Regions from separate parts of the Pseudarthrobacter sp. MDT1-22 genome, predicted to be linked through region 1. Evidence: riboswitches for the same ligand, from Rfam matches in the RefSeq annotation. Region 1 holds a riboswitch; each other region holds the start of a gene.

Region 1 (10,313 bases):
GACACGCACGGCGTGGGCAACCACGGCCCCCAGCCCGCCGTCGTCGGGCGCCGATTCTTGCATCACCGCGTCCCGCACCCTGCGCTGTTCCGTGGAGCCGGTGCCGCGGGCAATGATGTCCTCGATGCCCTGCCGGGCCAGGGAAAGTTCGTCCTGCTCGGCGAGGACCGGAGCCAAATAGTCCACCAAGGATCGCACCACGTCGACGGCCGGCGCCGGCCTGAACGTGCCAAAATCCAGCAACTCACCGTTCAGGCCACTGCTGCTCGCCTGCCATGCCGCCATCCGTAGCAGCACCGTGGGCACCGGCGCCGGCTCCACGCCGTCGCGCCATTCACGGCTGGCCGATTCGACCAAGGCCCGCACCAGCACCGCGATCAGGGCAGCGTCCTCGGCGCGGAGGCAAACGTCGGCCACCCGGACCTCAACCGTGGGGTGGTTCCGGGACAGTCGGGCGTCAAAGTAGATCATGCCTTCATCCAGCAGCACGCCACTGTCCAGCAGACGCGTGACCACCCTCCGATATGCGGAGTACGTGCTGAAAATGGCCGAAGGGCCGGACATAGGCCAGCGGTTCCAGGCCTGGGTTCGGTAGCTCTCGAACCCTGTGGGCATCCCGTTCCAGAACGGCGAATTTGCGCTCACTGCCGTGAGCACTGCCAGCTTGTCCCGGATCCTGTCCAGCACTGCCACGCCCTCGTCCTTGGATTCGATGAACGTGTGGACGTGGAAGCCGCAGGTCAGCTGCTCCTGCGCGGTCAGGCCGAAGCGTTCCAGCATCCGGGCATAGCGGGCGTCCGGAGTGGTGTGGCTCGCAAGGCCAAACGGAGAAGTGGCCAGCGCAGCGACCCTGGCACCGTTCTTGATGGCCGCCTGGTCCGCCAGCAGCCGGCCGGCCCGGATCTGCTGCAGCAGTTCTGCGTACTCGAGGCAGGGACGGGTCTGGGTCTCGATCTGCTCAAGCTTCAGCTCGGCAGTCAGGCCAGTCCAGTCGTCGTGAGCGGTTTTTTCCTTGGCTGCCAGCGCATAGGGACGTTCCGGGGCGTCGTCGGCTGCCATCCGGCGGCCAGCCAACATCGCATCCGCGAGGGCAAGCGGCTCCCCCGTGTCCGGATCAACGATCAGGAGCTCTTCCTCGACGCCGAATGTACGCATTCTTATATTGTGCTGCAACGCCCGCCAGGTTGACCCGGTTACTGCCGATCATGACGAAGCGCGAACCGGCAGATAAAGCGCTCAAATCCGCCTCTGGGGGTCGTTATCTGCCAGTTCGCGCCAGGCGGAGGGCCGCAAGTGTACGTTCGCGTTAGTCCTGGAAGTACTCCACCTTGGCGCCGATGGTGTTGAGCCGTTCCGCCAGGTCTTCGTAGCCGCGCTCGATCACGTAGATATTCCGCAGCTCCGAAACACCCCGCGCCGCGAGCATGGCCAGCAAAAGGCAGGCGGCGGGGCGGAGCGCCGGCGGGCAGCCCACCTCGGCGGCCCGCCACTTCGTGGGGCCGTTGACGTAGATCCGGTGCGGGTCCAGCAGTTGCACCTGGGCGCCGAGCCGGTTGAGTTCGGTGAGGTAGATGGCCCGGTTCTCGTAGACCCAGTCGTGGATCATGGTCTGGCCGTCGGCGTTGGCGGCGATGACCGCGAAAAACGGCAGGTTGTCGATGTTCAGGCCCGGGAACGGCATCGGGTGGATCTTGTCCTCCGGCGCCCGCAGCTCGGACGGCTTGGTGGTCACGTCCACCAGCCGGGTGCGGCCGTTGCGCGCCACGTACTCGCCGGAAATCTCCAGCTGCTGGCCCATCTGCTCCAGCGTGGCCAGTTCGATCTCCATGAACTCGATGGGCACGCGGCGGATGGTCACCTCTGAGTTGGTGACGATCCCGGCGGTGATAAGGCTCATGGCCTCAATGGGGTCCTCGGACGGGAAATACTCAATGTCGACGTCGATGAGCGGCTGCCCGGTGATCTTCAGTGTGGTGGTGCCCACGCCGTCGATCTTCACGCCCAGCATCTCGAGGTAGAAGCAGAGGTCCTGGACCATGTAGTTGGGGCTGGCGTTGCGGATGACGGTGGTGCCACGGCGGTGCGCCGCTGCCATGATCGCGTTCTCGGTGACAGTGTCCCCGCGCTCGGTCAACACAAAGGACCGGTCGTGAGTGTCCGGCGGCGGAGCCTGCACGGCGTAGAAACCGGCAGTGGCTTCCACGGAGAGCCCGAACTGGCGCAACGCCTGCATGTGGGGCTCCACGGTGCGGGTACCTAGATCGCAACCGCCGGCATAAGGCAAGCGGTATTCCGCGGATTCGTCCAGGAGCGGGCCCAGGAGCATGATCACGCTGCGCGTGCGGCGCGCCGCGTCCACATCCATGGCTTCAAGGTCCAGGACGGCGGGGCGGCGGAGCTGGAGGTCGGTGTCGTTGAGCCACGTGCATTCGACGCCGATGCTGGTCAGGACCTCCACGATCCGGTTGACCTCTTCGATCCGGGCGAGCCGGCGCAGGACCGTGGTGCCGCGGTTGATCAGGCTGGCGCACAGCAGCGCCACACCGGCGTTCTTACTGCTGTTGACATCCACCGCACCGGACAAGGTGCGGCCGCCTTCGATCCGCAGGTGCGTCATCTGCGGTTTGCCTACTTTGACGATGCTGCGGTCGAAGATCGTTTCGAGCCGCTGGATCATCTTGAGGCTGAGGTTCTGCTTGCCCTGTTCCATCCGGGCGACGGCGCTTTGGCTGGTTCCCAGCGCGGCGGCGAGCTGGCCTTGGGTCCAGCCCTTCTCGGTCCGGGCATCCTTGAGCGTGGCGGCGATGTGCTCGGCAGTTTCCTGAGTCATAACAAAAAAATATCACAAATGAGCTATTTTATGGGATGCGAATCGGAGTGGCGCCTGAAATCCCAGCAAATACCCGATTCATGAGATAGCAGCTCCTTGATGATCGTCCTTGACCAGCCACTCGCTCGGCGGGAGACTGAAACATCGGGTTCACCCGATAACGGAAGAATGCCCTGCAGGAGGCCTGCCATGTATGGGAATGCGGCTACAGCATCCCGTGCTTTAGCGTGTGCCATCTTGTGCCTGCTCATGGCCCTTTGCGGGCTTATCGTGGCGCCGGCGTCCGTGGCCGCCCCTTCACCGGGCGAGGGCGCCGAGCAAGCACTGGGTAACGATGTCTCGTGGCCTCAGTGCAACAAGGCGCTTCCCGCCGCTTCAGCTTTCGGGATCGTGGGCGTCAACAATGGCCTGGCCAGCACCACTAACCCCTGCCTCGCCGAACTGCTCCGCTGGGCCAAAGCCATCACGGTGAACCCGACCGACCAGCCGTCCGTGGCCCTTTACGTCAACACCGCCAACCCGGGGCACGCTGGCTCCTGGTGGCCCACCAGTAACAACTACCCCGCAGCCCAAGCTGTATCCAACCCCTACGGCACCTGCAAGGACAAGGACGTTGCCCCGGCGTGCGCATACATGTACGGCTACGCCAAGGCCTACGACGACGCCTACATCCGCGGCATCAGCAGCCCCTCGGACTACCTGTGGTGGCTCGATGTTGAAACAGGCAACAGCTGGTCCCTCGACAAGAGTGCCAACCGTGCCGTCCTGGAAGGTATGACCGACTTATTTCACAGCATCGGCGCCGACGTCGGCATCTACTCCTCAGCCTATCAATGGGGACAGATCGTGGGCACCGTCAGCAACTCCAGCAACCTTTATGCCCTGCCCAGCTGGCTGGCAGGCGCCCGCACGGCCTTCGGAGCCACGGCCAACTGCTCGAATGCGCCGCTAACCCCCGGCGGCACAGTCACCCTGACCCAGTTCGTCTCCAGGGGCTTCGACTACGACCACTCGTGCATTTAGCAAGCACAGCGCGGCGTAGCCAGAATCCAGAAGCATGGCCCGCCCGGACTAACGCCAGACGAAGTTCCAGGTCCCCATTACAGCCGCGGAAACCACAGCAGCCGCTGCGATCAGCACGCCGCCCGCCAGCACCCAGGCATCCAGCCGCGAATACGTGGATTCCCGCGCCCACGTCCTATGCCCCGCGCCAAAACCGCGCGCTTCCATGGTGATGGCCAGCCGGGACGCCCGGCGGATGGCCTGGACCAGGAGCCCGAAGCTCTGCCCGAGGGTGGCCCGCAGCCGTTGCAGCGGGCTGCCCTGCGAGCCGACTCCGCGGGCCCGCCGCGCCATGCCGATGGTCTGCCACTCCTCGGCCATAAGTCCCACGAGCCGCATCGCTGCCAGCGTGCCAAGGACAAAACGGTGCGGCAGCCGGGCCTTCTGGGCCAGCGCATCGGCGAGGTCGGTGGGATCTGTGCAGGTCATGAGCAGGATCGCCGGCAGGGCAATCGCGAGCCCGCGCAGCATAAAACCGATTCCCAGCTGCAGGGAACCCTCGCTGATGGACCAGATCCCGACGTCGAGCAGCACAGCGCCGCTGTCCGCCGCGACGATCGCCGTGCTCCAGCCGCCCAGGGCTGCCGCGAGGATGAGCGGCCAGCCGCGCTGCCACAAGAGGCGCAGCGTGAGGCCAGCCAACGGAAAGAGCGCCAGTTCCGCCGCAAGCGCCACCGAGGCAGACACCCAGTCGATGGAGAGCGCCAGCACCAGGGTGATGAGGAAGACGACGGCGAACTTGGCCAGCGGGTTGGCGCGCGTCAGCAGCCCGTGGTTGTTGCGGAGGGTCAGGGCATCCCTCATGCCGCACCTGCTTCCTGGCGGGCGCCGCCGCGCGAGGCCGGGCCCAGCCGCAGTTCGGCCCCGCCCAGGACGGCGCTGAATTCCTGGTCGTGGGTCACGGAAACCACTGAGGTCCCGGCGTCGAGCAGTTCCGAGAGGAACGATGCGAGCTCGGCCCAGGTGTTGGCATCCTGGCCGAACGTCGGCTCGTCGAGCACCAGCACACGAGGGTGGGCCGCGAGGACGGTGGCCACCGACAGGCGCCGCTTTTCGCCACCGGACAGCGTGTACGGATTGGCGTCCACCAGGTGCGTCAGGCGCAGCCGTTCCAGCAGCTCATCAACCCGTTCCTCGCCATGTCCCAGATGCCGCGGACCGAACATCAGCTCGTCCAGCACACGGCCGGTGACAAACTGGTGCTCAGGCTCCTGGAAGACGGTTCCGATGCGGGAAATCAGCTGGTTGGCTTTCCATTTGAAGGGATCGATCCCGGCCCCCTCGGAAAGCTCGACGGCGGCCGACACCTTTCCCGCCACCGGCGCAAGAAGTCCGGCGAGAGTCAGCGCAAACGTTGACTTTCCGGCGCCGTTGGGCCCCGTGACGGTGAGTGCCTGGCCGGAACGGACCAGGGCCGTGATGCCCTGCTGCACCGGTACGGGCGGGATCGTCCGGAAGCCGCGGCGCCGCGGACGCTCGCGGGAGACGGCAAGGTCCTCGGCCGCCAGCAGCAGGTCACCTGAGCCTGCGGACACGCGGCGGCGGGTTGCCGGAACATAGCCCGGCACCCAGACACCCGCGCCGATCAGCATGTCCCGCGCCTCCGCAAGCACCTGGTCCGGCGGCCCGTCCAGCAGGACTGCGGACGTAGCGGGGGAAGCAGCGGAACCCGCTGCCGAGCCCGGCTGCAGCACCACAATCCGGTCCACCAGGTCCTTCCAGACGGACACACGGTGTTCCACCACAACGAGCGTGGCGCCGGTTTTGTCCAGGCAGCGGCCCACGGCGTCCCGGACTTCCAGCACACCGGCGGGATCCAGGTTCGCGGTGGGCTCATCCAGCAGGATCAGCCCGGGCCTCATCGCGAGGATCCCGGCCAGCGCCAGGCGTTGCTTCTGCCCGCCGGACAGGGCCGACGTCGCGTGGTCCAGCGGGAGCCCGCCGGCGTTCAAACCGGCGCCGGCGCCGGCGTTCAAACCGCCGCCCCCGGCACTTCGCAGCCCGACGTCGTCGAGCGCTTCATGGACGCGGCGCCAGATCTCGTCCCGCGGAACGGCGAGGTTCTCGGCGCCGAAGGCGACGTCGTCGCCCAGGCGCGAAAGAACCACCTGCGTTTCCGGATCCTGCTGCATCAGTCCCGAGCGGCCGCGCTGCCCGCGCGGCACCACACCGTCGATCAGCAGCGAACCGGTTTCGTCGGCGTCGTCCCCTTCATCCCCCAGCACTCCTGCGAGCGCATGCAGCAGCGTTGACTTGCCCGCGCCCGATGGGCCCAGCAGCAGCACCCGCTCGCCGGGAGCGATGTCGAGGTCGAGCCCCCGGACGGCGGGGGCGGAACGTCCGGCATGCCGCCAGCCCCAGCCACGGGCGGACACCGCGGCGGGGCGTACTCCGGAAGCGCCGGCGTCGGAAGCGGTCATCAGTTGAAGACGGGCTCCGAAGCTGCCTTCCGGGATGCGAACGAGCTCAGCACGCCGGTCCTGGCCAGGCCGCGGGTGGCGATCCAGGACAGCGCGCCCGCAATCACCGCGCCGGAGATGGTGCAGAACGCGATGTACGCGAGCTTGTCGGCGGGCTCGTAGGCGATGTTCCAGCCCCACGGCAGGAACGAGTCATTGAGGCCGCAGAACAGGCCCGCGCCGGCACCGGCCAGCAGCGCGGCGATGAGGTTGTACTTCTGGTGCAGGAAGGACTTGAACCGGAAGTTGCCGTACACCAGCAGGAAGAACACCAGTTCGGCGCCCAGGCCCTGGAGGAGTCCGGAGATCAGCACGGTGGCGCCGTACTGCGAGCCCATGATGAGTTCGCCGGTGGCGGCCACCGCTTCGCAGAAGAGCGCCGCGCCGGGTTTGCGGATGATGAGCATGCCCAGCACTGCCGGGATCATCCAGCCACCGGCGATCAGGCCGGTCAGCGGGGGGTAAACGGCGTTCATGGGGGCGGAGACGATGCCGGCGCCCTGGGACCAGGCCCAGAAGATCACGCCGCCGGTGATGGCGATGAGCGCCGCCACCACGATGTCCACAACACGCCAGGTATTGCCGGTCTTTTTGATTGCTGCAGTTGTCATTTTGGTCCTCCTGAGGAACAGGAGGGGAAAGTGCCCCGGCGTGCGGCGCTGCCGCCGTTTCCGGACACTTCGAGAACTCGACTCCCTTGCGCCGGTACTAACCGGATCAGGTTCGAGGGTCTGCGGCTGTCCGCACTCTCAGCGCCCACCTGCGGTTCCCTGGCAATGCCAGTGATGTCCGACGGCGGCGCTCCCCTGTCGTAATAAATCTGCCCTGATGGGCGTGCTCCAGTTTACACCGCGGGCGGGGTAGATTGTGGGCCATGACTGCCAACAACCCGACTGTGACTGCGTTCAATCCCGATTCGACAGTGCCCCAGCCGGCGGGGCTGCTTGAGGCCCTGATTGCCCGGGTCGAAGCCGAGATCAACGAGCTGCAGTTTCCGCATTTCAGCAAGGACGACTCCCTCAACCTCGGGCTGCTCCTGGTGGAGCTGGGCAAGAGCCGGAAGCTGCCCATCGCGATCGACATCACCAAGGGTGACCAGGTCCTGTTCCACGTGGCCTTGGACGGCGCCACCCCGGACAACGAGCACTGGGTCCGGGCCAAGCAGCGCACCGCCGCCAGGTATGAGATCCCGTCGCTGCTGGTGGGCCTCCGCGGCAGGCTGCACGGCGGCCGGATCGAGGACCACGGCTGGTTCGACGAGTCCACCTATGCCCCGCACGGCGGCTGCTTCCCGGTCTACGTCACCGGTGTGGGTGCAGTGGCCACGGTAACGGTCTCGGGCCTGCCCCAGCAACAGGACCATGATCTCGTGGTGGAGGCCCTGCGGGAGATTCTGGAGTCCATGCATGCGGGTTAGGCTAAAGACAATCCCGGATCCGCTCAAAAGGAGTTCAACGAATGAACCTGTTCATCAAGCTGCTCGGCACTGCAATCAGCCTCGGCGCCGGATTCGTCGGCACCAAGATGGTCAATACCGTATGGGAAAAGTCCACCGGCCGGAAGCCCCCGACCGGCAGGGATGAAGACACCCCCACGAGCCTTCGCTCGGCGCTGACGTTCGCGCTCATCTCGGCCTCGGTCAGCACTATCATCCAGGTGCTCGCCAACCGCGGCACGCAGCGGGCCATCACCCGCTTCGCCAAGTCCCAGGACATCGTCTGACCGCATCACCATCCCCTGAGTTTCACCGTCCAGCTAATCGGTTCAAACCGGCCGAGATGCCCGCAGTATCTGGAAGGTGAACTCACAAGGGACGCTGGGGGCTGCGCGTGACGCTCAGTCCCGCCGGCCGCCGTCAGACGCTTCATCCCTGGACGACTCATCCCGGGCCGACTGGGCCGCCTTCTGAACCACGGCCTCGAGTTCATCGGAGCTGAGCAGCTCGCGGTGCAGGTGTTTGGTGCGGTACCCGGCGCGGCCCACCATATGGGCGGAAATCGGCACCGTCAGCAGCTGGAAAATCCAGGCCACCAGCACCACCGGCCACACCCACCAGCTGCGCAGCTGCAGGCCGATCGCCGCCAGGAGCAGGAACAGACCCAGCACCTGGGGCTTGGTGGCCGCGTGCATGCGGCTCAGCAGATCCGGGAAGCGGAGCAGGCCCACAGCGGCGGCGAGCGACATAAGGGCACCCACCACCAGGAACACCGCCGAGACGGTGTCGATGACATTGTCAACCACGCTGGCCTCAGGATTCATTGGCTTGCTCCCGCCGGTCGGCCACGAAGCGCGCAACGGTCACCGAACCGATGAAGCCAACCACGGACAGCGCCACCAGCAGCATCAGGTTGTTCAGGTGCCGGTTAACGGCCATGTCGATGCACAGGGCAGCGCCGAGGATTGCGAGCAGGACGTCGGAGGCCAGCACCCGGTCCAGCAGCGACGGGCCGCGGGAGATCCTGATGATGGCTCCTGCCGCCGCCAGCGAAAGAATGACTGCCGTGACAGCCAGGACGGTCTGCATCATGCTGCGGCCTCCTGCCGGATTGCTTCGAGTTCTTCGCGGGTGCCCATGATCCTGATCAGGCCCGCTTCGATGGAGCGGACTTCCTTGCGCAGGCTTTCCACTTCTTCCGGGCTGCTGACGTTGAGCGCGTGGAGGTAGAGGGTGGACGTTGACCGGTCCACTTCCACCACCAGGGAGCCCGGGATCAGCGAGATCACGTGCCCGGTGGCGGTGACCATCAGGTCCTGGTGGCTCCGCAACGGAACAGCGACGACGGCGTTGATGACCCGCGGGCCGCGGACCGCCGCCAGGTACATGACCTCGACGCTGGCTGCCGCCACCCTGCCCAGGAAACGCAGGGCAAATGGCACTGCATAAAGAATGTTGAACCGGCCGCTGAGTTCCACCGGCGGCAGATAGAATATCCGGGCCACGAGCACCGCCAGCAACGCGCCGAAGAGCAGGTTGCCGGGGCTGAAGTCCTGCCACAGGGCGCCCCAGACAAGCACCAGCCATACCAGCAGGGGCAGTTCCTGGCGGAGGGAAATCCGGCGGCGGCTCATTTGCCCCCACCGTTTTTCAGGGCCAGCGGGGGAACGTCCGTGTCCTCGCCCAGCACGGCCTGGATGTAGGCGGACCGGTCCAGCATTTCGTGGGCGGCCTGGTCCGAGACTGTGAACAGCGGGCCCGCGAAAACAGTGAGCGAGACGCCCAGGACCACCAGGCCCAGGGTTGAGCCCACCATGGTGCGGGGCAGCAGCGTGATGTTCTTGCGGCCGGCCCGGCTGCCGGTGTCCGAATCCTCCGGCTCGGCCAGCAGGACGGGGTCCGGGTGCTCGGCGTCCGAGGGCTTGCGCCAGAAGGCGCGGTTCCAGACGCGCGCGACGGCCAGCAGGGTCAGGAGGCTGGTGACCACACCGCCGATCACCAGGGCGTAGGCCAGGGGTGTGCCCAGTTCGATGCCCGCCTGGATGAGCCCCACTTTCCCCAGGAAACCGGAGAACGGCGGGATCCCGGCAAGGTTCATGGCGGGGATAAAGAACAGCAGGGCCAGGATGGGTGACAGCTTGGCGAGGCCCGCCAGCCGGTCCACGGATGAACTGCCGCCACGGCGTTCAATCAGCCCGGTGACCAGGAACAAGCTTGTTTGGATGGTGATGTGGTGGGCCACGTAGAACACGGCGGCACCCAGTCCGGCCACCGAAGACATGGCCAGGCCGAACACCATGTATCCGATGTGGCTGACCAAGGTGAAGGACAGCAGACGCTTGATGTCGCTCTGGGCCAGGGCGCCCAGGATTCCCACCACCATGGTCAGCAGCGCCGCCACCATCAGCGGCGTGTCCAGGCTGTCACCGGGAAACAGCAGGGTTTCGGTACGCACCATCGCATAGACGCCCACCTTGGTCAGCAGGCCCGCGAACACGGCCGTGACCGGCGCAGGGGCGGTGGGATA
Region 2 (10,313 bases), on a different contig from region 1:
GAACGCCCCGGTGGAGTAGGCGGTGGGGGTGAACGTGGTGCCGAGCCCGTAGACGTCCGGTCCCTGGCCCGAGACCACTGACGTCTGGATCCGGGTCATCTCGTCATTAGCGGTGGCGAAGGTCTCCCACTGGATGTCGGCGCCGGTTTCGGCCTTGAACTTGGTGCTCATTTCCTTGAACCAGGCCTGCTGTTCCTGGGGATACTGCGCGGTGACGTTCATCAGGACGTTGAGCGTTTTTCCAGTGCCGTCCACTTTGCCGCCCGTGGCGCCAGAGGTGGTGCCGCCTGACCCGCCCGAGCCGCCGCAGGCGGCAAGCATCAGGACAGAAATGGCCGCAGCGGCGATGGTGCCAATGCGACGTGGTTTGGACATACCCATGAGACTTCTCCTTTGAAGACATACATTGCGGCAGAGACCCGAGACTAAAACTCAGTCTACGATTTCTTTCTCCGCGGCTAGCGTAATCATCAACGCCAACTTTTGGCAAGCGATTGCCAAAAACTGTTATGAGAGCTTCACCAAGGGGTGTGACCGTCCAGCGCATCCCTGCGGGGATGCGCTGGACGTACGTTCTCTAGCGGTTAGCGCCGCTTGGCAACCCGCCGTCCAGCTCCTGGTAGATGCCTGCCATCCAGGACTGGATGTCGTCGGCTTTGCGGGGCAGTGCGGCGCTGAGGTTCACCGGACCATCGGCGGTCATCAGGATGTCGTCCTCGATCCGCACTCCGATGCCGCGGTACTCCGCGGGGATGGCCAGGTCCTCGTTCTTGAAATACAGGCCGGGTTCGATGGTGAAGACCATGCCCGCCGTGAGGATGCCGTCAAGGTAAAGTTCGCGTTTCGCCTGTGCGCAGTCATGGACATCCAGGCCAAGGTGGTGGCTGGTGCCGTGCGGCATCCAGCGGCGGTGCTGCTGGCCTTCCTGGCTGACGGCTTCCTCGACACTCACAGGGAGCAGCCCCCACTCGGCCAGACGTTCCGCCAATACGGTGGTGGCAGCAGTGTGGATGTCACGGAACTTGGCACCTGGCTGGGCTGCGGCGAATCCGGCGTCGGCAGCATCCAGGACTGCCTCGTAGACCTTGCGCTGGACTGCGGTGAACGTGCCGTTGACAGGCAGGGTCCGGGTGACGTCGGCGGTGTAGAGCGAGTCCGCTTCAACGCCGGCGTCCAGCAGCAGCAGTTCGCCGGCGTTGATCCTGCCGGTGTTCCGCGTCCAGTGCAGGACTGTGGCGTTGTTGCCGGCGGCGGCGATGGTGTCGTAGCCCAGTTCGTTGCCTACCTCGCGGGCGCGGGCAAAGAACGCGCCTTCCACCACGCGCTCGCCGCGGGCATGGGTCAGGGCGCGGGGCAGGGCCTTGACTACCTCCACGAAGCCCTCGACAGTCGCAGCTACTGCAGTCATCATCTGTTCGATTTCCCACTCATCCTTTAGGAGGCGGAGTTCAGACAGCGCTTCGGAAAGCTTTTCATCCAGTGCATCCAGGACAGCCAGGTCCAGGTTGTCCGGGTCCTTGGCAGTGTTGTACCGGGCAGTATCCACCAGGGCGTCGATGTTCTCGTCCACCTTGCGCACCAGCCGGATGGAGATGCCGCCGATCTCCGGGGCACCCACGTTCTTGGTGATCGCCGATTCAAGTCCATCGATGTGGGCGGTGGCCAGGCCCAGGCGCGCTTCGAACTCGGCCAGGGTGGGCCGTGCACCGATCCAGAACTCGCCGGAACGGGAGTCAGCGTAGAACTGTTCTGTATCCCGGCCGACCAGCGGACGGAAGTACAGCGTGGCACGGTGGTGACTGCCGCCGTCGCCCTTTCCTTCACCGGCCGGTTCCAGAATGAGCACGGCGTCCGGCTCATGATCCAGGCCCAGTCCGGTGAGATGCGCGAAGCCGGAATGCGGACGGAACCGGTAGTCGCAGTCGTTGGAGCGGACCTTCAGCGGACCGGCGGGGATGACCAGGCGTTCGCCTTTGAACTTCTCTGAGATGGCCTTGCGCCGGGCCGCGGCGTAGTTGGCCACGGCGTCGAGCGCCGGCAGGTGCTGCCCGGACGGCGCCCAGTTACTGGCCATAAAGGCCTTGAAAGCAGCGGAACTGGGCCGCTGAGAGCGGTTGTTGACGCGCTCGTCGAGGGGCTGGGAGACAGAGGTCGGGGTGTTTTCGGCATCGTTCACGGCACCATCGTCTCACCAGCACCGAGCCGGGGGCCAATACCGGCGCGGACGCGGTCAACTAGGCTGGGCAAGTGAGGATTGACCTGCATGCCCACTCGAACGTTTCGGACGGCACCGAAACACCCGCCGACGTGATGGCTTCGGCTGCCCGGGCGGGCCTGGACGTGGTGGCACTAACCGATCACGACTCCACGGACGGCTGGGCCGAAGCATCCCTCGCGGCGCTGGAAAACGGGGTGGCCCTGGTCCCCGGCATGGAGGTCTCCTGCCGGACCGCGCAAGGCATCAGTGTGCATCTGCTGAGTTACCTGCACGATCCTGCCCACCCTGGGCTGCTTGAAGAGATCACCAAGGCTAAGGACGCGCGCCTCACGCGGGCCGAACGCATGGTGACCCTGCTCGCCGAAGACTACCCGCTGACGTGGGACGACGTCATCCACCATGTGGCTCCCGGGGCTACCCTGGGCCGGCCGCACATCGCTGATGCCCTGGTGGCGGCCGGTGTGGTGGCAGACCGCTCGGAGGCGTTCACGTCCATCCTGACGTCCCATTCGCGCTACTTTGTCCAGCACTACGCACCCGACCCCGCCACCGCCGTCGAACTGGTCTGTGCCGCTGGTGGTGTTCCCGTGTTCGCGCATCCCGTGGCGTCCGGCCGGGGCCGGATCGTGGGGGAGCGCACCTACCGCGACATGATCGACGCCGGCCTGGCGGGCCTGGAGATCGACCACCGCGACAACCCCGAGGAGGGGCGGGAATTCCTCAGGGGCCTGGCATCCAAGCACGGACTGCTGATCACGGGCTCTTCGGATTACCACGGAACGGGCAAGCCGAACCTGCTCGGAGAAAACATGACCACTGCGGACGTGCTGGCACGGATCGAGGAACTCGGCACGGGAACCGCTGTGGTGCGTGCGTGATCAGTTGGGCGGGAACGACGTAAAGGTTGCCTTGGCGCCCAGCCGCTTGGCCATCACATCGATGGCCGGCTGGTTCTGGTCCACACACACGAACTTCCGGTCCAGTTTGGCCGCCACGGCGCCAAGGGTTCCGGAACCGGCGAAGAAGTCCAGGCACCAGTCACCGGGCCGGCTTGACGCCGACACCACACGGCGGATGAGGCCCTCGGGCTTCTGCGTGGGGTAGCCGGTTTTTTCCTTGCCTGTGGGGGAGACGATGGTGTGCCACCAGACGTCGGTGGGCAGCTTCCCGAGCTCCCGCTTCGCCGGTGTCACCAGGCCCGGCGCCATGTACGGCTCGCGGTCCACCTCGGCGTTGTCGAAGTGGTATTTCGCCGGGTTCTTGACGTACACGAGGATATTGTCGTGCTTGGTGGGCCAGCGGTACTTGGCGCGGGCACCGTAGTCGTAGGCCCAGATGATCTCATTGAGGAAGCATTCCCGGCCGAAGATCGCGTCAAGCATCACCTTGGCGTAATGGACCTCCCGGTAATCCAGGTGGAGGTACAGCGTGCCGTCGTCAGCCAGCAGCCGCCAGGCCTCCACGAGCCGGGGTTCCAGGAATGACCAGTAGTCACTGAAGGCGTCATCGTACCGGTGCAGGGCGCCCTTGATGGTGTCGTAGGAACGCCCCTTGAAGCCCACGCGGTCGCCGTCACCGTCGGTGTTCAGCACCATCCGGGTTTCCTGGCGCTTCTGGACCCTGCCGGTGTTGAACGGCGGGTCAACGTATATCAAGGTGAAGGCGCCGTCCGGCAGCGAGGGGAGGAACTCCGCGTTGTCCGCGTGAACCACCAGGTTGCTGCCGTCCGGCGCCCAGACGGTGTCAGTCATCGAGGCTGTTATGCCTCGGTGCTGCGCTGCTGCGGGCCGTTGTCGGCACCGGCCACCACTTCGCCGTTGCGGCGGCGGGTGCGGGTCCGGCTGCGGCGGGCACGGGGGTCCACTTCGCCTTCGGCCGGAGCCGCAGCAACCGGTTCGGGGGCAGGGCTGGTGCCGGCGGTCGCCGCATCAGAGGTACGACGACGGCGGTCACCGGAGCGTCCGCCGGGCTCGCTGGTGCGGCGGCTGCTGCTGTCGCGAGCACCGGAGCGGCCGGCGTCGCGGCTGTTGTCGCGCCCGCCATCACGGGCGCCGCTGGGACGGGTGTTCTTTTTGCCGGTCTCGCCCAGGTCCTCGAGGACCTCGGCGTCGACGCCGGCCAGCACGCGCTTGTTGCGGGGCAGGCGGCCCTTGGTGCCTTCCGGGATGTCCAGCTCTTCGTACAGGTGCGGCGACGAGGAGTATGTTTCCACGGGCTCCGGAACGCTGAGTCCCAGGGCCTTGTTGATCAGGCCCCAGCGCGGCATGTCGTCCCAGTCAACGAAGGTCACTGCTGTGCCCTTGTTGCCGGCGCGGCCGGTGCGGCCCACCCGGTGCAGGTAGATCTTTTCGTCTTCAACGCACTGGTAGTTGATGACGTGCGTGACGTCGTCGACGTCGATGCCGCGGGCGGCGACGTCAGTGGCCACCAGGACGTCCACCTTGTTGTTGCGGAAGGCACGGAGCGCCTGCTCGCGGGCGCCCTGGCCCAGGTCGCCGTGGATGGCGGCGGCGGCGAAGCCGCGGTCCACGAGCTCCTCGGCAACCTTCGCGGCGGTGCGCTTGGTTTTGGTGAAAATGATGGTCCGGCCGCGGCCGCGTGCCTGCAGGATGCGGGCAACGACCTCGATCTTGTCCATGCTGTGCGCACGGTAGATGAGCTGACGGATGTCGCGCTTGGTGAGGCCCTCGTCGTCCGGATCAGCGGCCCGGATGTGGGTGGGCTGCGTCATGTAGCGGCGGGCCATGGCGATGACCGGGCCGGGCATGGTGGCAGAGAACAGCAGGGTCTGGCGGACTGCAGGGGTACCGGCGATGAGGGTTTCCACGTCCGGCAGGAAGCCGAGGTCCAGCATTTCGTCGGCCTCGTCAAGGATGACCATCTTGACGTTCTTCAGGACCAGGTGCTTCTGCTTGTAGAGGTCGATGAGGCGGCCGGGAGTACCGACAACTACCTCGACGCCGTTCTGCAGGGCCTCCACCTGGGGCTCGTAGGCACGGCCGCCGTAGATGGTGGTGATACGGGCGTTCCGCTTGCGGGAAGCGTTCTGGAGATCATTGGCCACCTGGACGGCCAGCTCGCGCGTGGGCACGATAACCAGGGCCTGCGGTGCACCCGGAACGGCGAGCTTGTCGTAGCCGGCGTCGTCCGGACCCACCACGCGCTGCAGCGCGGGAATGCCGAAGCCGAGGGTCTTGCCGGTGCCGGTCTTGGCCTGCCCGATGATGTCGTGGCCCGAAAGCGCCACCGGCAGGGTCATGGCCTGGATGGGGAAGGGGTGGGTGATCCCGGCGTCGGCGAGGGACTCCACGATGTCGGCGCGGACGTTGTAGTCAGCGAAGGATTTCTCCTCGATCTCGTGCGGCTTCTCGTCCGAGATGATGGTTTCTTCAGGTTCGATCGTCTCGATGCCGGAGTCGTCAGTCAGGATCTGGTGGGTATGCAATTCACTCACAGGGGAGTTTCCTTATTCATTCGGGCATTGGCGCTGCCTGCTCAACGGGCCGGCCAAAGTGGCCGTTCCGGAGCACGCTCGAAGCGCGCAAGCAAATCCAGTGGAAGCCGATCGCGGGCTATCAAAATGCTGGCACTGGTGACCAACGGGTGCATCTCAAGATCGCGTAGGGGCGGGCTTGTTGAATTCAAATCAAGGAAATCAACGACCGGGCATCCATATCTACTTCTTCAGTCTAGCCGCACGGACCCTGAATCCCGGCTTTGGGCCGATCAGGCAGCGCGGAAATCGTTCAGGCCAGCAGCTCGAAGTGGACCTCGCGGGCGGCGATATCGGACGAGATCAGGCGGACCCGCACTTTGGTGCCGGATTCCAGGTCGCCGCCGCACCGGGCCGTCACGGCGGGTTCGGCGATCTGGATGATCCCCGAGGGGCCGTTTCCATTTTTTGCGGCTCCGTTCTTGGTGCCGTTGCCGTTTTTCCCGTTGCCGTTGTCCTTCTGCGGCTTGGAGCCGGAAATCACGATCGCCTCGAACTCCTGGCCCACATGGTTGACCAGGAGTGCGGCCTCCACGGTGTCCAGCGCCATGCGTTCCATCCGCGATGCCAGCTGGTCGGATCCGGCCATGATCTCCGGCAGGGACGGCAGGGCTTCCCGAGCCCAGGCCGGTACAGGCTTGCCATTGCTCAGGGCTTCGCAGATCACCAGGACAAAGCGGTCGATCAGACGCCGGAGCGGTGCCGTGGTGTGGGCATAGGCAGCGCCGATGGCGGACTGGATGGCGTCTTTCGGGACTGTGCCGTCGAACGCCGTGTAGCTGGCACCGCGGAACAGCATGCCGGCGGAGTGCAGGATGGCCAGTTGCCGGGGTTCGGTCGGGTCAAGGCTGCGGAGGTATTCGCCGTAGCTGATCTTGCCGTCCCACGGCTTGCCCAATGCCTCAGTCTGGAGACGGAAGTGACGCAGGGAGCGCTCGTCCGGGGCGGGCATGGTGCGCAGGATGCCCACTTCTCCCGCCAGCATCAGGTCTGCCGCCGCCATCCCCGTCATCAGGGAGATCTGGGCGTTCCAGTCCTCCACCGGAAGCTGCGGCGCCGCGGCAATCCGGTAGCCGCCGTCGGGCAGCTGCACGATTTCCTGCTCGGGCATGTTCAGGCTGGCGCCGCCACGCTGCCGCTCCAGTTCAACGCGCTTGAGGCCCACTTCCTTCAGGAGCTGCAGGACAGGGCCGGCCGTCCCGGCGTCGAATTCGGCCTGGACTCCCTTGTAGCTCAGCTTGGCCCGGCTCCGGATGGTGGCCCTCTGGACGCTCACAGTGGAGACCTGCGCGGCGTCGTTCAGCCCGAACTCCCAGACGTAGGCGGAACACAGCTGGCCGGCCAGAAGGCTGCCTGCCCCTTCGCTGATGACTTCCGGGTGCAGCGGGATACGGCCGTCAGGGGCGTAGAACGTCTGGCCGCGGCGCCGGGTCTCTGCGTCCAGTCCGCCTCCGGGGCGGACAAAGGACGGCACGTCAGCGATGGCGTAAAGCACCCGGTAGCCAGTGCCCGCACGCTCGATGAACAGCGCCTGGTCCAGGTCAGTGGACGACGCCGGATCGATAGTGAGGAACGCCACTTCCGTCAGGTCAGCACCCGGCAACTCGTGCGCGGCCACTGCCGCTTCCGCGTCCCGGACCGCCTCCGCCGGGTAGGGCCCCGGCAGTTCCAGCTCGGTCCGCAGGGCGCTCAGCGCCGCCGCGAGGTCGTTCGTCTGCTCGTGGACATTGGGGGCCAACCTATGATGTGACACGAAAATCAGGTTAGCTCGATTTCCACGGATCGTGCACGCCCGCCGCACGCCACGCGGTGGATTGTCAGGATGCGCCGGCGTCCAGGGCCGCCAGAAGTGCCACGGCCGCCGCTGCGGGGTCCGAGGCTTCGGTGATGGCACGCACCACAACAATCCTGCCGGCGCCGGCCTCCACCACCTGCTCCACGTTGCCGAGATCGATGCCTCCGATGGCAAACCAGGGCAGCGTGGCCTGGGTGCCACCGGCAGCGCGGACGGCTTCGGCCGCGTACCGCACCAGGTCAAGGCCGACGGCGGCCCGGCCCGGTTTCGTCGGCGTGGCCCAGACCGGTCCTACGCAGAAGTAGTCCAGGCCGCCTTGGTCAGTCAGCCCACCGGACAGCCGGATGGCCCCTTCGATCTGCTCGGCGGTGTGCGTGGAAAGGCCGATCGCGGCTGGTGCCCCGAGCAGCGTGCGGGCGGAAGCGACCGGCAGATCCTTCTGCCCGATGTGGAAGACGGGGGCGCCGGACAGCAGCGCGATATCGGCACGGTCATTGACTGCCCACAGCTTTCCGTGGCGTTCGGCCGCGGCCTGAAGCACGGCCAGCAGCTCCAGCTCCTCGGCTGCCTCGATGGCCTTGTCCCGGAGCTGGATGATGTCCACGCCGCCGGCAAACGCCGCGTCCACAAACTCGCCAAAGTCCCCGCGGTCCCGGCGCGCGTCGGTGCACAGGTACAGCTTGACGCTGTGCGGGAGGCCGGTGTTTGTGCCGCCGGCGGGGTCTGTTCCGGTCAAGGATTCGGGAGCGGCGGAGGGGGCGGAGGGCGTGCCTGCAGCGGCGAAGGATTGCGCGTTCATGGAATCCAGCCTAAGTCCCCTAAACTGGGCGGGTACTGCGGGAGCCCGTTGCAGCCGTCACAAAGCGGCCGGGCTGAGAGGGCGTCAGAGCCGACCGCTTGACCTGATCCGGCTAGTACCGGCGTAGGGAAGGAACATATGCCCCCCGCAATAAGCAGCCCACCTGAGCCTGCACCAGCCAGCCCGGCCACCGCCCTGCACGCGGACGTGGCCGTCATCGGCGGCGGAGTCATCGGCCACGCCATAGCCTGGGAAGTCCGGCGGTCCGGCCGTTCCGTCGTGCTGATCGATGACGCGCCCGGCAACGGCGCCAGCTGGGCAGCCGCCGGCATGCTGGCCCCTGTGAGCGAACTGCATTACCAGGAGGAAGACCTCCTTGAGCTGATGCTTGCATCTTCCGGCCTGTGGCCTGCCTTTGCGGCGGACCTCGCCCTGGCCGGGGCTGGCGATACCGGATATCTGACGACGCCGACCCTCGCCATCGGCGCGGACGCTGCGGACCGCCGGGCGCTGATGGACCTCCGGGCCGTGCAGCAGGCCAGCGGCCTGGTGGTGGAACCCCTGACTGTCCGTGAGGCCAGGACCAGGGAATCCCTGCTCAGCCCGGCCATATCCTGCGCCCTGGACATCCCCGCCGACCACCAGGTGGATCCACGGAAGCTGGTGGCGTGCCTCCAGGAAGTCCTGGCCATCCACGAACCGGGAGCAGGAACAGCCGTGGCAGGTGCCCGCGGGGGATTCGCCGTTGACCAACGGGCTGCTTCCCTTCTTTGGGAGGACGGCCGTGTCAGCGGGGCGAGGCTCGCCCACGGCGGAAGCGTCCAGGCCGGGGAGACCATCGTGGCCAACGGATTGCAGGCGGGGTCGCTGGATGGCCTCCCGGTTGGACTGCACCTGCCCCTGCGGCCCGTCTACGGTGACATCCTGCGGCTGGCTGTTCCGCGGCACCTGCGCCAGCTCCTCACCTCCACTGTCCGCGGAATGGTCCATGGTGTGCCGGTCTACATCGTTCCCCGGCAGGACGGCACGGTGGTGATCGGGGCTACGCAGCGAGAGGATGCCCTCGCAGGGACGGGCGACGCCGCTGTCTCGGCCGGCGGCGTCTATCAGTTGCTGCGTGACGCCCAAGTCCTGGTGCCGGCCGTCTCGGAGCTTGAACTCCTGGAATGCACGGCCCGGGCAAGGCCGGCGACCCCGGACAACGCACCTCTCCTCGGCCGCGTACCGGTTTCCGCACCAGGGAGGGGGAACGCGGGGAACGTTGCCGGGCTGATCGTTGCCACCGGGTTCTTCCGCCACGGAGTGCTGCTTGCGCCGGCGGCGGCGGCCATCTGCCGGGACCTGCTGGACGGCCGGACGGATCCTCGATGGGGGGCCCTCAGCCCGGCCCGCTTTTCAGGAAAGCACCACGTAGCCGGCACACAGTCCCCACCCAAGGACATCAGCAGCATGAAGGACCTCGACCCACAGAAGGAATCAGCATGAACATCACCCTCAACGGCTCGCGCCATTCCGTGGCGGACGACGCCTCCATCACCACCCTCATCAGCCAGATCACAGGCCGTCCGCTTGCAGCCAACGGCCAGGCAACAGACGGGCAGAAACTCGGCGTCGCCGTCGCCCATAACTCCGAAGTAGTACCCCGCAGCCAGTGGTTCGTCACGGCGCTCGCCGAAGGTGACGACGTCGAACTGGTCACAGCAGTCCAGGGAGGCTGACACCATGACAGTAACCAGCAATATCAGCACACAGAACTCGCCCGAGGCCGCCGACAGGCTGGTCATCGACGGCGTCGAGCTCGGCTCCCGCCTCATCATGGGCACCGGGGGAGCCCCGAGCTTGGACGGGCTGGGCGCTGCCCTGTTGGCGTCCGGAACCGAACTGACCACGGTGGCCATGCGGCGCTATTCGCCGGCCGAATCTGGGTCCCTTTTCCAGCTCCTGGTGGACCGCGGGATCCGGATCCTGCCCAACACCGCAGGCTGCTTCACCGCCCGGGACGCGGTCA
Region 3 (10,313 bases), on a different contig from region 1:
CAAGTCCGGCGACTGGTCGGTTCAAGAAATAAACGGCGTCGCGGGAGTTGTTGTTTCTGGCGGCCTGGAGCTGGAATCCCAGGAGTACACGCTGGAGACCGTGGTGGCAGAGTCCGACGGCGGATCGGCTTCAGTAGCTGTCCTGCCGGGCGGCGGCTTTGTGGTGCTCAACACCGAGGTCACGCCCGAACTTGAGGCCGAAGGGACGGCTAGGGACATGGTCCGCGCCATCCAGCAGGCACGCAAGGACGCTGCACTGAATGTGAGCGACCGGATCCGCACCACCGTCACGGCCGCTCCCGCCGTGCTGGAGGCGCTGCTGGCAAACGCCGAGCTGGTCAAGACCGAAACCCTGACCCTGGAGCTGGCCACAGTTCCGGCTGAGTCAGGCGAACCACGCATTACCGTCGAAAAAGTAGAGGCTTGAGCTATGACTGACGAATTCTCCGTGGAAAGTGTCTACGCAGAGTTGCTGGGGCGTGCGCCGGAAAACAAGATGGAGCCGCGTCTTGCGCCGCTGTTTCGGGCCATGGATGTGCTGGGGGAGCCCAACAAGGCGTTCCCGATCATCCATGTGACGGGCACCAACGGGAAGACCTCCACGGCCCGGATGATCGAGGCCGGGCTGCGAGCGCACGGCCTGAGTACCGGCCGCTACACCAGCCCGCACCTGTCCAAGGTCACCGAGCGGATCAGCATCGACGGCCACCCTGTCTCTGACGAAACGTTTGTCCGGATCTGGGATGAGATCCGCCCGTACCTGCAGATCGTCGACGAAGAGCTTACCGCTGCGGGGGAGCCCCGGCTCACGTACTTCGAGTGCCTGACCATCCTGGGCTTCGCGATCTTCGCGGACCAGCCGGTCAACGTGGCCGTGATCGAGGTGGGTCTGGGCGGCATCACCGATGCCACCAACGTGGGCGACGGCCTGGTTTCCGTGGTCACCCCCATTTCCCTGGACCACACCGACCTGCTGGGCGATACCACCGAGGAGATTGCGTACGAGAAGGCCGGCATCATCAAGCCCGGTGGTTACCTCATCAGTGCCTCGCAGCCCGTTGATGCTGCGCAGGTGCTACTCGAGAAAGCCAAGGACGTGGGAGTCCCGTTCCGGTTTGAAGGCGTAGAGTTCGGCGTCGAATCCCGGACGGTTGCCGTGGGCGGCCAGGTGGTGAGCATTCAGGGCATCGCCGGCCGGTACCCGGAACTGCTGCTGCCGCTGCACGGTGCGCACCAGGCCCAGAACGCAGCAGTGGCGGTGGCAGCCCTCGAGGCCTTCTTCGGCGGCGAGAAGGAACTTGACGCCGAGGTGCTCCAGGAGGCCTTCGCATCCGTCACGTCCCCGGGCCGCCTTGAGGTTGTCCGCACGGCGCCCACCATCATTGTTGACGCGGCCCACAACCCGGACGGCATCAGGGTCTCGGCCGAGGCCATCCAGGAGGCCTTCAGCTTCACCCGGCTGGTGCCGGTAGTGGGAGTCCTGAAGGAGAAGGACGCCGAAGAGATCCTGCGCCAGCTCAAGGAATCCCTGGGCGAGATCGCCCAGGAATACTGCTTTACCCAGTCCAATTCGCCACGGGCAGTGCCCGCGGCCGAACTGGCTGAACTGGCGGTGGAAATGGGCTTCGGCGAAGACAACATCCACATTGCTGAGAAGCTCGACGACGCCCTCGAATGGGCCGTGGAACGCGCCGAAGCCAGCGACGACCTCTCCGGCGGCGTGCTGGTGACGGGTTCCATCACCCTGGTGGCGGAAGCCCGGATCCTGCTCGGAAAGACGGAGGCCTAGCGGTGGCGAAGCTGACCAAAGCGCAGCGCGAGTGGCGCCCGGGAATGCCCAAGAAGCGCCGGTCCACCAAGGTGATGTTTGCCTCCACCGTCCTGCTGCTTGAAGCGTTTGTGGTCTTTTTCGCAACGCTGGCCGTCTTTGGACTCAGGCGCGGCGAGTTTCCGCCGGCGCTGATCCTGGGCATCGGCATCGCACTGAGCGTAGTGATGATCCTGGCCTGCGCGGTGCTGTCCAAGCCCTGGGGCGTGGGACTGGGCTGGATCCTGCAGATTGTGCTGATCCTGACGGGCATCGTTGAGCCCATGATGTTCCTGGTTGGCGCGCTGTTCGGCCTGGCCTGGTGGTATGGAATCCGCACCGGCATCAGGATCGATTCAGAAGCCGCAAAGCGCGAACGCGACCAGGCCGAGTGGAATGCGTCGCACGGGGACACCCCGGAAGCCTCGTAGAATTGTCCCGAAACCACACATTACGCATTGGAGCAGCTATGACCATTGAGCGCACCCTGGTACTGATCAAGCCCGACGGCGTTGCCCGCAACCTCAGCGGCGCCATCCTGGGCCGCATTGAGGCCAAAGGCTACACCCTCGCCGAACTGAAGAAGGTTGACGCCAGCCGGGAACTGCTGGAGCAGCACTACGAAGAACATGTGGGCAAGCCGTTCTACGAGCCCCTCGTTGAATTCATGCTCAGCGGACCGGTGGTGGCCGCGATCTTCGAAGGCCACCGCGTCATTGAAGGCTTCCGGTCCCTGGCCGGCACTACGGATCCCACCACTGCGGCTCCCGGCACCATCCGTGGCGACTTCGGCCGCGACTGGGGCCTGAAGGTCCAGCAGAACCTGGTCCACGGCTCCGACTCCGTGGACTCGGCCGAGCGCGAAATCAAGATCTGGTTCCAGGACTAACGTCCACCCCCAACTGCGCGAACGGACACTTGAGGCCCCGGGAAACCGGGGCCTCAAGTGTTCGTTCGCGCTTGTTGGTTCGCGCCTTTTGTGCGTTTTGTGCGGGGCCCGCGTCAGAAGCCCGAGGTTCCGGCAAACACCTGGATGAAAGCGAAGAAGATGGTGGCGATGACCGCCACGTACAGCAGCGCCGTGATGATCCAGCCCGATTCGCCCAGCACACGTGCAGTACCTGCCGGGACGGGGATGACGCCGTGGACGACGTTGCGGATGGTCACCCAGACGAAGAGCGGGATCATCGCGGCCCAGACAATCATGCAGAACGGGCAGAGAACATGGATGTCGTAGAGTGCCTGGGACCAGAGCCACACCACAAACGCGAAGCCGAGCGTCACGCCGGCCTGGAGTCCCGCCCAGTACCAGCGTGCGAACGTGGCGCCGGAGAGCAGGGCCATGCCCACTGTGATGATGACGGCGAACGCCACGATGCCAATAAACATGTTGGGGAACCCGAACGCCGAGCTCTGCCACGTCTGCATGACCTGGCCGCAGGAGATCCACGGATTAACGTCGCAGGCCGTTACATGATTCGGATCCTCGAGGACAGCGAGCTTTTCCAGGACCAGCGTTCCCGAGGCCAGCCAGCCGATGGCGCCAGTGATGACCAATAGCCAGCCGAAGGGCCGGTTGCGTGCCATCGGCGGCACGCTCCCGGGCGTGGCGGCTAACGGCTCCGCCGCAGGGGAGGCAGCCGGCGTGTCGGTGCCGTGGGAGGAAATGCTGGGCATGGTGTGGCGTCCTTTGCTTCGGGTGCTCCTTGCCCCGATTGTAACGCCGGTGGCTGGAAGCAGCATTCAGTCAGCGCCCTCAGGTACCGATCCGTTGCCCGTGGTTCCGCCGCCTTTCAGCCCGGGTGTGAGAGAATGAACATGGCTGGAGGCCGACCCACATTCGGACTCCGGTCCGGTGGCTTGTTTCAAGACCGCCAATGATGAGCAGGGCAGGCTTCGGATTCTCTGATCCGGCTTCCCGCAATTCCATTGGTCGGCACCTGGTTGTGGCGTGTAGAACAACGGGTTTCAGGACACAGCCGACGGCTCCCACGGGCTGCCGCACCCCTCTGCCGGTGCGAACCTGGGAGTATCCACTTGACTTCTGTCAACGCCTGCGGGTTTTGACAATATGTGCCCCAATGGGTGCCGGATGTGGCGGTACGTCAGGGGCAGGAGTGTTGCCACATATGGAAAACGAACTAACACCAGCCGTTAATGATGAAGCCGTCGCCGAGGCCACGGAAGCGCCCAAGAAGCCCACCCGGACACGCCGGAAGGCAGTGCCGAAGGCCGCAGAGGTCGCACCGGTGAATGAGGCCGCCGAGGCTGAGCCTGCGACGGACGCCGCACCGGAGCCTAAGGCGCCGGTCCGCCGCACCCGCGCACGTAAGAAGGTGGAGACCGCCGAACCGTTGCCGGCCTTCGCTGCTGAGGTTCTGGAGGCACCTGCCGCCGTTGTTACCGAGACCGTCGTAGAGCCCGCCGCCGTCGAACCGGAGGACGGAGCCGCAGCCCCCGAGGCTGCGGCGGAGACCAAGCCTGTCCGCCGCCGCCGCGTGGCCACGCGCAAAACCTCTGCCCCCGACGTCGCTCCCGCGGCCGTGGAACAGGCAGCTCCGGAGCAGGCAGCCCCTGAAACTGCAGCGACGCCGGCCCCGGAAGCAGAGGAAGTCGCCGCTGCGGAGGCCGCCGCGCCCGCAGCAGCCGCCGCCGTTGCCCCCGTCAACGCTGCCCCGGTCAACGCTGCCGCCGCGCTGGCTGAAGAGCCGGCTGCTGCTGAGACTGCCAGCCCGTTCAGTTCACTGTTCCTTGAGCCGGCGTCCACCACATCGGTGCTTTTCCAGGCCCCCGACCTCAGCACCGTGGTCCGCCCCGCGCCGGTTGCTGCCGTGGTTGAAGAGCCGGAAGAGGACGACCCCGACGACGGCGAAGCAGACGACGCCAACGGCCGCCGCAGGCGCCGCAGCCGTGGTCGCCGTGGACGCAGCCGCACAGGCGAAAGCGATGCTGACGGGGATAACGAAGGCGACGAAGGCGCAGCCGAAGAAACCGATGAGGAATCCGCCGGGCAGGCCGATGAGGGCGTGACGTCCCGCCGTCGTCGTCGCCGCCGCCGTGGCGACCAGGATCTGGAACTCACCGGAGGAGAAGGCGACGACCCGCCCAACACGGTGACCCGCGTCCGCGCGCCGCGCGCCGCGACCGAAGCGCCGGTCAACAACCGCGTCACGTCTGTCAAGGGTTCCACCCGCCTCGAAGCCAAGAAGCAGCGCCGCCGCGAATCCCGCGACACCGGCCGCCGCCGCACCGTCATCACCGAGGCCGAGTTCCTGGCCCGCCGCGAATCAGTTGACCGGCAGATGATCGTCCGCCAGCGCGACGACAGAATCCAGATCGGCGTCCTCGAAGACGGCGTCCTGGCCGAGCATTTTGTCTCCAAGACCCAGCAGGACTCCCTGATCGGCAACGTTTACCTCGGCAAAGTGCAGAACGTCCTGCCCTCCATGGAAGCGGCGTTCGTTGACATCGGACGCGGCCGCAACGCCGTTCTGTACGCCGGTGAAGTGAACTGGGAAGCCGTTAACCTCGAAGGCAAGCAGCGCCGGATCGAAAACGCGCTCAAGTCCGGCGACACCGTCCTGGTCCAGGTCACCAAGGATCCCGTGGGCCACAAGGGTGCACGCCTGACCAGCCAGATCTCGCTGCCCGGCCGCTACCTGGTCTATGTGCCCGGCGGCTCCATGACCGGAATCTCCCGCAAACTGCCCGACGTCGAGCGAAACCGCCTCAAGCGCATCCTCAAGGACCGCCTCCCGGAGCACGCCGGCGTCATCGTCCGCACCGCTGCCGAAGGCGCCTCGGAAGAGGAGCTCACGCACGACATCAACCGGCTGCGCGCGCAGTGGGAGGGCATCGAAAGCCAGTCCACGTCCACCAAGATCCTCGCGCCGGAGCTGCTCTACGGCGAACCTGACCTCACCATCAAGGTGGTCCGTGATGTCTTCAACGAGGACTTCTCCAAGCTGATCGTCTCCGGTGAAGAGGCCTGGGACACTATCGAGGCCTACGTCACCTACGTGGCCCCGGACCTCGTGGGCCGCCTGGAAAAGTGGACCAAGGACCATGACATCTTCGCTGCGTGGCGGATCGATGAGCAGATCCACAAGGCCCTGGAACGCAAGGTCTTCCTGCCTTCGGGCGGCTCGCTGGTCATTGACCGCACCGAAGCCATGACCGTGGTGGACGTCAACACCGGCAAGTTCACCGGCAGCGGCGGCAACCTCGAGGAAACCGTCACCAAGAACAACCTTGAGGCAGCTGAAGAAGTGGTCCGGCAGCTCCGACTCCGCGACATCGGCGGCATCATCGTCATCGACTTCATCGATATGGTCCTCGAATCCAACCGCGACCTTGTCCTGCGCCGCATGGTGGAATGCCTGGGCCGCGACCGGACCAAGCACCAGGTGGCCGAAGTGACCTCCCTGGGCCTCGTGCAGATGACGCGCAAGCGCATGGGCACCGGGCTCCTGGAAGTCTTCGGCGAGCAGTGTGAAACCTGTGCAGGCCGCGGAATTGTCACCCACGACGACCCCGTGGAACACCGCCGCGCCAACACGGTAGCCGCGGAGCACCACGTGCAGCGGGTTGACAGCCGCCCGGAAGCCCAGCGCACCGACAGCGTGCGGACTGACAGTCAGCGCCCGGACAGCCAGCCGGGTGGCCGCACTGACCGGAAGCGCCGCCGCGGACGGGGCGGCCAGCCGCTGGAAACAGCACCGGCAGCTCCGGTGCAGATCCACACGGTCCACCCGGAAGCCAGCGATGCCGAGCGCCATGCGAAGGCGGAGGCCACGCGGGCAGCGCTTGCGAACATTGCGGCCGCAGCCCACGCCGCGCATCTGCATGACGACGAGGTGGCTCACGCATCAGCTGCCGCGGGCCGGCAGCCTGCGGCTCCGGTGCCGGCTCCGGTTGGGCAGTCCGAAACGGACTCCAACGGCCGCCCGGCCGCAGTGCTGACATTCGGCGGCGAGCAGGTGGTGCTTCCGTTCGTTGCGCACCACGATGACCAGCCGCACGCACCTGCCCTGACACTTGACCGCCTCGCGGAGGCCTTCGCCCACCTTGGTGAGCCGGCTCCGGTAGCGGAAAGCACTCCGCCGGCAGTCCAGGCAACTGAAAGCCGGGCGGCCGAACCTGCCCGCCAGCAGCAGCCAGCCGCGGCGGAGAAGGATTACTCCGATCACACCGAGGAGCCCCGCGCCCGCCGTCCCCGGCGGAACCGGAGTGCCAGCCGTGCCCAGGGCGCAGCCAACGCCACGTCCGTAGAGCATCACGAAGCCGCTCCGGCGGCTGCCGCCGGACACACCCACGCCGCCAAGGCGCCGGAGCCCGTCAAGGCTCCTGTGGCCGACAAGCCGGTTGCCGCCAACGCGCCCATCATCCTGGGCGTAGGAGTTCCGGCCTCGGAGCTCTGACCAAGCAGTAGGGCAAGCCAATACAACGGCGCCTGGATGTGCCTGTGAATCACAGGCTGCGTCCGGGCGTCCGGCGTTAAGTCGCGAGGAACGCTAGGCTGGTGACTGACACGGGGTGCCGCGCAGAGAGCCGGCTGAGATCCACACCCGTTGAACCTGTCCGGTTAGCACCGGCGAAGGGATGTCTCCTTTGGCTTCAACTTCTGTCCTTCCTCCTGCAACGCCCGCGGCGGCTCTACAGGGATCCTCAGCAACCGGGGCTGAGGTCCTGCCCGCGCCAGGCCGGACTGCCAACGTCCAGGTGCTGCGTGACGTTCCGCGGGTGCTGTCCATTGCCGGATCGGACCCTTCAGGTGGCGCCGGCGTCCAGGCCGACCTCAAAAGCATCGCGGCTCTTGGCGGCTACGGCATGGCGGCCATCACCGCACTGACAGTCCAAAACACCCGGGGGGTCCAGGCGGTTCACGTTCCGCCTGCGTCCTTCCTGGGCCAGCAGCTCGATGCCATCAGCGATGACATCACCATCGACGCGGTCAAGATCGGCATGCTGGGCGACGCTGCGGTGATAGGCGTGGTCCGCGACTGGCTGGAAAAGGTGCGTCCCGCCGTCGTCGTTCTTGATCCGGTGATGGTGGCCACAAGCGGCGACCGGCTACTGCAGGGGTCTGCCGAGGCGGCCCTGCGGGAGCTGCTCCCGCTCGCGGACCTGATCACCCCCAACCTGGCCGAACTGGCCATCCTGGTGGGGGAGCCGCAGGCGAGGGAATGGCACGACGCGCTCGGGCAGGGACAGCGGTTGTCCGCCGCGACCGGTGCCACTGTCCTGGTCAAGGGCGGCCATCTCGACGGCGGTGCGTGCCCGGATGCCCTGGTCAACGCTGCCGGGCTGCTCGCCCAGGAAGTGGTGGAAGTGAGCGGGGACAGGATCCCCACGCGCAACAGCCACGGCACCGGCTGCTCACTGTCATCGGCCATGGCCACGGCCCAGGCCCGGTTGGGGGACTGGGAAGCCGCACTACGGCAAGTGAAGCCCTGGCTGGTGGGCGCGCTGCAGGCCGCTGACCAACTTGAGGTGGGCGCGGGCAACGGCCCCATCAACCACTTCCACCACATGCAACAGGTTCCGGCAGCCGGCGAATTCGCAGAGACGCTGCGGCGGGCGTCGGAGCCGGATCTTGCAGCCATCTACGGGCTGGATTTCATCCGCGACCTGGCGGCCGGCACTTTGGCTGAGGAACAGTTCGCCTATTACCTCGCCCAGGACGCCATCTACCTCAACGGCTATTCGCGGGTCCTTGCCCGGGCCAGTGCGCTGGCGCCCACGGAAGCCGCCCAGCTGTTCTGGGCAAAGTCGGCCCAGCAATGCCTTGAGGTCGAGTCCGAACTGCACCGCACGTGGCTAAGCACCAGGACAGTGGACTCCGTCCTGGGACCTGTCACCAAGTCCTACGTGGACCACCTGCTGGCGGCCTCGGCCTCAGGCAGCTACGCGGTCCTCGTGGCGGCGGTACTGCCGTGCTTCTGGCTGTATGCCGAAGTGGGACAGACTCTCCACGCGGAGTTCCTGGCTGCGGGTGCCCCGGCAGCACATCCTTATGCCGACTGGCTGCGGGCCTATGCTGACGAGGATTTCGCCCAGGCCACGCGCTACGCCATCGACTTTGGTGACGACGCCGGTCGGAGTGCTTCCGCGGATGAACAGGCGGCGATGCTGGTGGCTTTCAGGCAGTCGTGCCGGTTCGAGGTGGAATTCTTCGACGCGCCGCGAATTCATTCCTGACTGGCTGGGGCCCGTGCGGCCTGTACGATAGTCGGGCACGGTTTTGGATTGTCAGTGCAGTACCTGCTTGTGGGTCCTATCACAGACAACCTGCCGTAACCAGCCTCATTTGCGGCCGAAGGCAAAATTAGCGTATTCTAGATCTTCGGTGCTTACGCCAACACTTGGGTTACGACCCCACGGCGTTGAGGCACAGCGAGAACCCAGCCAATTATGGAACAGGGTTCAGCACGCAAATTTAGTAATAAACGTCGAGAGAAGTGAGTTCCCAAGTGGTGTACGCGATTGTCCGCGCAGGCGGCCGCCAAGAGAAGGTTTCCGTTGGAGACTTCGTTACCCTGAACCGCGTCCCCGGTGGAGCCGGCAGCACCTTTGAGTTGCCCGCACTGCTCCTGGTAGACGGTGACAAAGTCACCTCTGCTGCTGCGGACCTGGCCAAGGTAACGGTTACGGCTGAGATCCTCGAAGACCTCCGTGGTCCGAAGATCGTCATCCAGAAGTTCAAGAACAAGACCGGTTACAAGAAGCGCCAGGGTCACCGTCAGGAATTGACCAAGGTCAAGATCACGGGTATCAAGTAACTCTTCGTTACTGTTCAGGTTCTTCAGCAGATTCCCCAGAATTTAAAGGCAGGCATTTCAAATGGCACATAAAAAAGGCGCGAGTTCCACTCGCAACGGTCGTGACTCCAACGCCCAGTACCTCGGCGTCAAGCGCTTCGGCGGCCAGGTAGTTTCCGCAGGCGAGATCATCGTTCGCCAGCGTGGCACCCACTTCCACCCGGGCGCCGGCGTTGGACGTGGCGGCGACGACACACTGTTCGCACTGGCCCCGGGAGCTGTCCAGTTCGGCACCCGCCGCGGTCGCCGCGTTGTTAACATCGTTGCTGCTGCAGCTGCAGAGTAACAAATAGTTCTGAAGCGGTGGAGCGGGCCATTTTGGTCCGCTCCACTGTTCTTTTAACCGCATTACAATCGTCTTGTCGCCTTTGGGCGTACAGGAAAACAGCACTGAGGAGATCCACGTGGCGAGCTTTGTAGACCGGGTAGTACTGCACGTATCCGGCGGTACCGGCGGCCACGGGTGTGTCTCTGTCCACCGGGAGAAGTTCAAGCCCCTGGGCGGTCCCGACGGCGGCAACGGCGGCGACGGCGGCGATGTCATCCTGCGCGTTGATCACCAGACCACCACGCTGCTTGACTACCACCACGCCCCGCACCGCCATGCCACCAACGGTGGCCCCGGCATGGGTGACTGGCGGGGTGGCAAGAGCGGCGAGACCCTCATCCTGCCCGTACCGGACGGC

Evidence for each region. A riboswitch is a leader RNA that binds a small molecule or an ion and turns the genes downstream of it on or off. The one in region 1 is predicted to bind thiamine pyrophosphate.
Region 2: it holds a riboswitch for thiamine pyrophosphate, as region 1 does, so the genes downstream of both, thiO (glycine oxidase ThiO) here and ACX80M_RS13075 (ECF transporter S component) in region 1, are expected to answer to the same signal.
Region 3: it holds a riboswitch for thiamine pyrophosphate, as region 1 does, so the genes downstream of both, thiD (bifunctional hydroxymethylpyrimidine kinase/phosphomethylpyrimidine kinase) here and ACX80M_RS13075 (ECF transporter S component) in region 1, are expected to answer to the same signal.

The regions. Positions count from the first base shown of each region.
Region 1 covers NZ_JBTNDK010000015.1:54,339-64,651, reverse strand. The annotation lists gene ACX80M_RS13100 (glutamate--cysteine ligase 2) at 1-1,155, opposite strand, end outside; gene ACX80M_RS13095 (UDP-N-acetylglucosamine 1-carboxyvinyltransferase) at 1,307-2,830, opposite strand; gene ACX80M_RS13090 (glycoside hydrolase family 25 domain-containing protein) at 3,116-3,853, shown strand; gene ACX80M_RS13085 (energy-coupling factor transporter transmembrane component T family protein) at 3,902-4,696, opposite strand; gene ACX80M_RS13080 (ABC transporter ATP-binding protein) at 4,693-6,312, opposite strand; gene ACX80M_RS13075 (ECF transporter S component) at 6,312-6,962, opposite strand; TPP riboswitch at 7,028-7,169, opposite strand; gene ACX80M_RS13070 (heme-degrading domain-containing protein) at 7,226-7,768, shown strand; gene ACX80M_RS13065 (DUF4235 domain-containing protein) at 7,810-8,073, shown strand; gene mnhG (monovalent cation/H(+) antiporter subunit G) at 8,188-8,610, opposite strand; gene ACX80M_RS13055 (monovalent cation/H+ antiporter complex subunit F) at 8,600-8,878, opposite strand; gene ACX80M_RS13050 (Na+/H+ antiporter subunit E) at 8,875-9,420, opposite strand; gene ACX80M_RS13045 (Na+/H+ antiporter subunit D) at 9,417-10,313, opposite strand, start outside.
Region 2 covers NZ_JBTNDK010000008.1:50,888-61,200, forward strand. The annotation lists gene ACX80M_RS08555 (ABC transporter substrate-binding protein) at 1-375, opposite strand, end outside; gene ACX80M_RS08560 (aminopeptidase P family protein) at 578-2,176, opposite strand; gene ACX80M_RS08565 (PHP domain-containing protein) at 2,248-3,096, shown strand; gene ACX80M_RS08570 (DNA-methyltransferase) at 3,097-3,969, opposite strand; gene ACX80M_RS08575 (DEAD/DEAH box helicase) at 3,978-5,672, opposite strand; gene ACX80M_RS08580 (RNB domain-containing ribonuclease) at 5,965-7,464, opposite strand; gene thiE (thiamine phosphate synthase) at 7,529-8,305, opposite strand; TPP riboswitch at 8,333-8,453, shown strand; gene thiO (glycine oxidase ThiO) at 8,444-9,790, shown strand; gene thiS (sulfur carrier protein ThiS) at 9,787-10,023, shown strand; gene ACX80M_RS08600 (thiazole synthase) at 10,028-10,313, shown strand, end outside.
Region 3 covers NZ_JBTNDK010000007.1:50,482-60,794, forward strand. The annotation lists gene ileS (isoleucine--tRNA ligase) at 1-427, shown strand, start outside; gene ACX80M_RS07645 (bifunctional folylpolyglutamate synthase/dihydrofolate synthase) at 431-1,789, shown strand; gene ACX80M_RS07650 (DUF4233 domain-containing protein) at 1,792-2,238, shown strand; gene ndk (nucleoside-diphosphate kinase) at 2,277-2,696, shown strand; gene ACX80M_RS07660 (vitamin K epoxide reductase family protein) at 2,810-3,484, opposite strand; gene ACX80M_RS07665 (Rne/Rng family ribonuclease) at 3,937-7,227, shown strand; TPP riboswitch at 7,329-7,426, shown strand; gene thiD (bifunctional hydroxymethylpyrimidine kinase/phosphomethylpyrimidine kinase) at 7,409-9,007, shown strand; gene rplU (50S ribosomal protein L21) at 9,280-9,588, shown strand; gene rpmA (50S ribosomal protein L27) at 9,650-9,913, shown strand; gene obgE (GTPase ObgE) at 10,032-10,313, shown strand, end outside.